Regions from separate parts of the Geothermobacter ehrlichii genome, predicted to be linked through region 1. Evidence: riboswitches for the same ligand, from Rfam matches in the RefSeq annotation. Region 1 holds a riboswitch; each other region holds the start of a gene.

Region 1 (2,253 bases):
TCACTCCTTCGGCGACCACGCCATGATCGCCGGCAAAGGTGAAGATGACCTTTTTACGGATATCCTCCCGGCCGCTGATGGCGACATAGCGGCGGGCCAGTTCTTCCATCCGCCCCAGCGAGCCCTTCGGCTTGGCCTGCCGGTTGATGCGGGCCTGCACCTCAACCAGGCGGGCCGGATCGACGGGGAGGATGAGGTCGAGGGCACGGGCAAGATCGATAGGTTGCATGCGGTTCTCTCCCTGAACAGTCTATTTCAGCCGCAGCGGCAGGCCGCTGGCCAGCAGCCAGGCCTGATGCGCGCGGGCGGCGAACATCTGGTTGACCTCGCCGGCCAAGTCACGAAACAGCCGCGCCAACCGGTTGTCCGGCACAATGCCGCTGCCGACCTCGTTGCTGACCAGATAGACCGGCACCGGCAACGCCAGCAGAACTTCGAGCAGTTCTTCCGTCCGGGCCAGCACCGGCGGCGCCTGTTCACGACAGGCGAAAAACTGGTTGCTCAGCCAGAGGGTCAGGCAGTCGATCAGCACCGCCCTGGCGTCGCCAACGGCAGGCGGCAGCCGCCGGGCCAGCTCGAGCGGCTCCTCCAGGGTCCGCCAGGCGTCACCGCGCTCCTGCCGGTGACGTTCGACCCGGCAGGCCATCTCGTCGTCTTCGATGGTGGCGGTGGCCACGTAAAGCAGCGGCGCACCATGCTCTTCGCAGCGACGGCGGGCGAAGGTGCTCTTGCCCGAACGGGCGCCGCCGGTTACGAAAACCAGGGGGGCCATCAGTACTCGATCCCCGCCCGGGCGGCGATGCCCCGGTCGAACGGATGTCGGATCTTTTCCATGGATGTCACCAGGTCGGCCCGGGCAAGCAGAAAGGGGGGCGCATTGCGGCCGGTGCAGACCACCTCGAGATGCGCCGGCCGCTGCTGCAGAAACGCGAGCAGCTCCTCCTCGGTCAGATAGCCGCGGGCCAGACAGTTGTTGATTTCATCGAAAACCGCCAGGTCGAACCGGCCCGTCGCCAGCCTTTCTGCGGCCTGTCGGAAAACGGTCGTCACATTGGCACGCATCCGCTCCGGGTCGACCCGCCGGCCGACGACGCCGAGACCGGCATTCAGGATCTCGAGCCCGGAGCAATCGCGAAAAAAGCGCAGCTCTCCCGACTCCGGCTGTTCGGGCTTGAGAAAACGCACCAGCAGGCAGCGGCGGCCGTGCCCGAGAAAGCGCGCCAGCAGGCCGATGGCGGCGCTGGTCTTGCCCTTGCCGTCGCCGGTGTAGACCTGCAGCAGTCCTGTCGGGCGTCCGTCCACGAAAAAACCCCGAACCAGCCTGGTCCGGGGTCGGTTCCTTCGTCAAGAAGGGGACGCGCCCGGACCCTTCCCGCGAAAGATCCAGTCTCGGTCAATGTCCAGGCAGGTCTCCTGGCTTACGGGTCATCCTCCGATCGCGCCTTCCCACCATCGACCGGCAGTGGCTTCCGCGATCTTCGTCGCCGTTCACAGTTGCGGGGCAGCGAGGGATTTTCACCCTCTTCCCTATTCTTCCGCCGGGCGAGCCGCGGCGGACACCTGGACTTCTGTCGCTCTCCCTTTTAGCAGAGGCCTTTCTCCGGTGTCAACGGAATCGGCTCAGCGATAGATCAGCTTGAGGATCAGCAGCAGCAGGGTATTGCCGGTTGCGAGCAGATTGATGGTGATGAAGACCGGGTCGCCAACCAGAAAGGCATAGGTGGTGTAGAACAGACCGCCGACAAAGATGACCAGCAGCATCACCAGCGACAGATCGTGACTGGAACGGGTCCGGAGTACCTTGACGATCTGGGGAACGAAGCCGAAAGCGACCAGCAGGCCGCCGAGCAGCCCGAGCCACTGATAACCGTTCATGCGTCCGTCTCTCCGACCAGCCCCAGGGCTTCCTCAATCCTCTCCCACACCTCCTGTCGGCCTTCGCCGCTCAGGGCGGAAAAGACGCTGAAGGCGTCGGCAGGCAGGCCGGTGGCGGCCAGAATCGGTTTCAGCTGGCGTACCCGCTGGCTGCGCTTGACCTTGTCGATCTTGGTGATGACCGGAATGGTCGGCACCTGCAGCTCCTCCAGCCAGTCGAGCAGCTGCAGATCCTCTTCATTGGGCACCCGGCGGCAGTCGAGCAGCCAGACGACGCCGCGCAGGGTGGGACGGGTCTCCAGGTAGATGCGCACCATCGGGCCCCACTGCCGCCTGACCGCCGCCGGCACTCGGGCGAAGCCGTAGCCGGGCAGATCG
Region 2 (2,253 bases), on a different contig from region 1:
ATTCCCTCGCCATGGGGTCGGTGGCCGGTTCGAGCGACGCCGGTCGGGTCGGGCTGCTCTGGATCGACGCCCACGGCGATTTCAACACGCCGGCTTCGTCACTGTCCGGCAACGTGCATGGCATGCCCCTGGCGGCGCTGCTCGGCGAGGGGGATCCGGAGCTGGTCGGCATCGGCGGTTCGCGGAAGAGGCTGCGCGCCGAGGATGTGGTGTTGCTCGGTGTCCGCGACCTCGATCCGGCGGAAAGGGAGCGCCTCCGCGCCAGCGGCATCTGTGCCCTGACCATGCGCGATATCGACGAGCGGGGCATGGGACAGGTCATGTGCGAGGCGCTGGACCGGCTGGCCGGCTATGACCGGCTGCATGTCAGTCTCGATGTCGACGCCATCGATCCCCGCGAGGCGCCGGGGGTCGGCACGCCGGTGCCCGGCGGCCTCAGTTACCGCGAGGCGCAGCTGGTGATGGAGATGATCGCCGATACCGGCCGCCTGGCCGCCCTCGACATTGTCGAGATCAATCCCATTCTCGATGACCGCAACCGTACCGCCCGGCTGGCGGTCTCCCTGACCGCCTCGCTGTTCGGCAAGCGGATTCTCTGAGCGGGCCGGGCGCCTTTTTTCTTGACAGCATGTCCCCGGTCACCGTATTGCTTTGCCGACATTGTGCATAGCTGTCCACCGGTGCCCGCGAGGGCCCCCGGACCGACCCCGGTCGGGCCGGGGAGGGAAGTGGGGTGCAAATCCCCCGCGGACCCGCCGCTGTGAGCGAGGACGAAGGGCCAAAGGCCACTGATCCGTACCGGATCGGGAAGGCGGCCCGGAGGATGATTCGCGAGCCAGAAGACCTGCCGGTATGGACGCCCCCACGACAACCTCCTCGGGAACGGGAGGGTGGGCAAAGCGGTCCTTCGAAAACGAGAAGCCCGCGCACTCCGCAGGGAGGCGCGGGCTTCTGTCGTTTTGGCGCCTCTTGATGCCTGCTGCCGTTTTCGGGGACAACCCGTGCAGAAGGAGGCAAGAGATGAAACGACGTGGGCTCGCCCTTGTTCTCGGATTGATGGCGTGGGTCGCCGTACCGGCAGCCGGCTTCGCCGTGGTACTGGACCCGGTGGTGGTCACCGCCACCCGCAGTGCCCAGCCGAAGTCGCAGCTGGCGGCCTCGGTGACGGTGATCACTGCCGACCAGATCGCCGCCACCGGCGCCACCCGCCTGGACGAGGTGCTGCGCGACGCCGTCGGTCTGCAGATCACCAGCAGCGGACCGGCCGGCGCCATCGCCACCCCCAGCATCCGCGGCTCGGAAGGCGCTCAGGTGCTGGTGCTGCTTGACGGCATCCGGCTCAATTCGCCGCAAAGCGGCCAGTTCAACCTGAGCAACCTGCCGGTGGCGCTGGACGAGATCGAGCGGATCGAGGTGCTGCGCGGCCCCGCCTCGGCCCTCTACGGCACCAGTGCCCTGGGCGGGGTCATCCAGATCTTCACCCGCGAGCCGGAGAGCGAGCCGCAGACCAGCCTGAGCTGGAGCGAGGGCCGCTTCGACAGCCGCAGTATCAGCCTGTCGACCTCGGCCAGAAAAGAGGGCGTGCGCTATCGGCTGGCCGCCGGTCTGGACCGCTCCCGGGGCTACCGGACCAATTCCGACCTGGAGCAGGGCAACCTGAACGGCATGCTCGGTTTTGAGCTGGGTGGCGGCTATGATCTGCGGCTGTCCGCCTTCCACCTGGACAAGGAGAACGGGGTGCCGGGCTCCACCTCCTGGCCCAGTCCCCGGGCACGCCAGCAGGACAAGAACACCCTGGCCGACCTGAGCCTGAGCGGTCCGGCCGGTCCGATTGAACTCACTGTTCGCGGCAGTTACGAGCGGCGACGCAACGATTACCAGGACCCGGGAGCCTGGACGCCGGTCGACGACACCCACATCGTCGAAACCTACGGCAGCGAGCTGACGGCAGGCTGGAACGGCGGTCCTGGCAGCCTGCTGGTCGGCGGCGACGTCTATCGTGACCGGCTCGATTCCACCGCCAGCGGCAGGCAACAGGAGGACCGCTGGTCCCTGTTCGGTCAATACGAGCTCCAGGCGGCCACATGGGTCAAGCTGCTGCTGGGGCTGCGCTACGACGCCCACTCCGATTTTCGCAACGAATGGAGCCCCCGGGCCGCGGCGCTCTTCAGTTTGACCGAAAGTGCCCGGCTGCGGGCCTCGGTCAGCCGGGCGTTCCGGGCGCCGACCCTCAACGACCGCTACTGGCCGACG
Region 3 (2,253 bases), on a different contig from region 1:
ATTTCAGCGGGCATGGAGGGCAAGTCTATAGTTCCTCCAGCCGTTTCAGGCTTTCCTGCAGCTGGCGAATGTAATTCCGGTTGATTTTCTCATAGAAGCCGAGGCCCCGGAAGTAGGTTTTCCCTTCGTATTCCACGGTCAGGCTGTCGACCTCGATGCCGGCCTGTTCCAGCTCCATGGCCCAGGAGGGAACACCCTTGTCATCGGGCTTGGTGCCCATGATGTCGTTCATGATGTGATCGCCGGCGACATACATGAACGGTACCAGCCGCACGCGCTTCACCTTGCAGGCCCTGGCCCTGGCCAGGGCCTGTTCCCGGGTCAGGATGCCGTCCACGCCGCCGACGAAAACATTGTCGTATTTTTCGCTCAGGTAGCGGTCCAGACCGAGGTAGGTGGCGTTGGAGCCGGGAAAGGTCTCCGGGGTGCCATGGGCCACGAGCACGTTGCAGCCCTGGTCCGGGGGAAGGAAATAGGGTTCCAGGCTGTCGATCGTTTCGAACACCCAGGGCCATTCGTGCAGCAGGGTGCCGCCGTATTCGATTCGCAGGCCGATCTGCCGGAAGGCATCGATCTGCCTTTCCATGTCTTTGAATTCCTGACCGGGGAAGATGTGCAGGGACTGGATGGCGACCTTGCGATAGCCGTCGTTCTCCAGGTTGGCCAGCACCTGGGGCAGGCTGAGGAAACGTTTGTCGATCCCCTGCGCCTTGAACTTTTTGTTCGCCCGTTCACGGACGATTTCGGAAGTAAAGGCCCACTCGATTTTCAGCTTCTGGTATTTGGCCGGCAGTTCCCGGCGCAGCTGTTTTTCGAAGGCGTCGTAGGTCACCATGGCCCTGGTGGTGGTGCCGAAGGCGACGATGACGATCGCCGGTTCCCGCTTCAGGGTGCGGGTCATGCTCCAGGCCGAAGTTGTGTAGAACGGCAACAGGAGCAGCGCCAGCAGAAAGGGGAGCGCACGGGTCGTGCGTTCGAAATGGCGGATGGTCGCGGTCTTTTGCATCGATTGCCTCCCTGGGAGAGTCGGTCGTCTGATGACCCGTCAACAAAAAATCCGCACATCCCGAACAGGATGTGCGGATTTCCGTATTCAAATCCACCGCTGTCGTTGCCCTTTGCTCCCAGAGTCCCGGGGAGCTGCTTGCGGGCGGTTCGTTCCGGCAGGTCTTCTGGCTCGCGAATCGTCCTCCGGGCCGCCTTCCCGATCCTGCAGATCAGTGGCAACCGGCCCTTCGTCCTCGCTCACAGCGGCGGGTCCGCGGGGGATTTGCACCCCTCTTCCCTATTAAACCCTGGCGGGTACCGGCGAACGTTATTGTTTTTGGCTCGCTTTTAGTAGCACGAAGCCGACGCCAAGACAAGTCCGTATTGCGAAGGGCAGCGGCCCGACGTGTCGGTTCTCAGGGCAGAATCAGGCCGATCAGGGCGTAGAGGGGGGTCGGATAGATGCCGAGCAGCAGCGCCAGGAAGAGGCAGACCACCACGACGGCATGCTCGCCGGAACTGCCGGGAGAGAGACAGAGGTCGCGCTCGCGGGCGAGGAACATGACGATGACCGGCCGCAGGTAGTAGTAGAGCGAAACCAGCGAAGCGAGAATGCCGAGCAGCGCCAGGCCGGTGTAACCCGCCTGCAGCGCGGCGTGAAAGACGTTGAACTTGGCAATGAAGCCGGCGGTGGGCGGAATGCCGGCCAGCGACAGCAGGAAGAAGGCCAGGGCGCTGCTGCGGCGCGGATGGTGGTAGCCGAGGCCGCGCAGATCCCGGTAGTTCTGCGGCTCCTCCCCCTGGATGGCGAAGGCGGTCAGCACGCCGAAGGCGCCGATGTTGGCGGCAGTGTAGACCACCAGGTAGAAGATCACCGCCTCGCGGCCGGTCTCCCCCCAGGCGAGTAGCGCCGTCAGGGTGTAGCCCATGTGGGTGATGGAGGAGTAGGCGAGCATGCGCTTGATGTTGTCCTGGCGCAGGGCGCAGAAGGTGCCGACGACCAGGGAGGCTGCCGCCAGCGCCCAGAGAACCGGAATCAGCGACGCCAGATTGTCTCCGATGCCGAACAGCAGCCCGACCAGAGCGGCGAAGACCGCCCCCTTGGACCCGGTGGAGAGCAGGGCGGTGACCGGTGCCGGCGCGCCCTGGTAGACATCCGGTGTCCAGAGGTGGAAGGGCACCAGCGAAACCTTGAAGCCGATGGCGGTCAGCAGCATGGCCCAGCCGAGCAGACTGAGGGCGGCCGATCCGTCCTGCCGGACCAGG

Evidence for each region. A riboswitch is a leader RNA that binds a small molecule or an ion and turns the genes downstream of it on or off. The one in region 1 is predicted to bind cobalamin.
Region 2: another riboswitch for cobalamin. It lies ahead of EDC39_RS10535 (TonB-dependent receptor plug domain-containing protein); the one in region 1 lies ahead of EDC39_RS07890 (cob(I)yrinic acid a,c-diamide adenosyltransferase).
Region 3: another riboswitch for cobalamin. It lies ahead of EDC39_RS04560 (sirohydrochlorin cobaltochelatase); the one in region 1 lies ahead of EDC39_RS07890 (cob(I)yrinic acid a,c-diamide adenosyltransferase).

Annotation. Positions count from the first base shown of each region.
Region 1 is NZ_VNIB01000006.1:59,741-61,993, forward strand. It holds gene cobT (nicotinate-nucleotide--dimethylbenzimidazole phosphoribosyltransferase) at 1-229, opposite strand, end outside; gene cobU (bifunctional adenosylcobinamide kinase/adenosylcobinamide-phosphate guanylyltransferase) at 251-772, opposite strand; gene EDC39_RS07890 (cob(I)yrinic acid a,c-diamide adenosyltransferase) at 772-1,302, opposite strand; cobalamin riboswitch at 1,387-1,579, opposite strand; gene EDC39_RS07895 (SemiSWEET family sugar transporter) at 1,621-1,875, opposite strand; gene yihA (ribosome biogenesis GTP-binding protein YihA/YsxC) at 1,872-2,253, opposite strand, start outside.
Region 2 is NZ_VNIB01000009.1:107,853-110,105, forward strand. It holds gene rocF (arginase) at 1-599, shown strand, start outside; cobalamin riboswitch at 664-866, shown strand; gene EDC39_RS10535 (TonB-dependent receptor plug domain-containing protein) at 1,021-2,253, shown strand, end outside.
Region 3 is NZ_VNIB01000003.1:118,077-120,329, forward strand. It holds gene EDC39_RS04555 (ABC transporter ATP-binding protein) at 1-14, opposite strand, end outside; gene EDC39_RS04560 (sirohydrochlorin cobaltochelatase) at 26-1,006, opposite strand; cobalamin riboswitch at 1,146-1,323, opposite strand; gene EDC39_RS04565 (NADH-quinone oxidoreductase subunit N) at 1,404-2,253, opposite strand, start outside.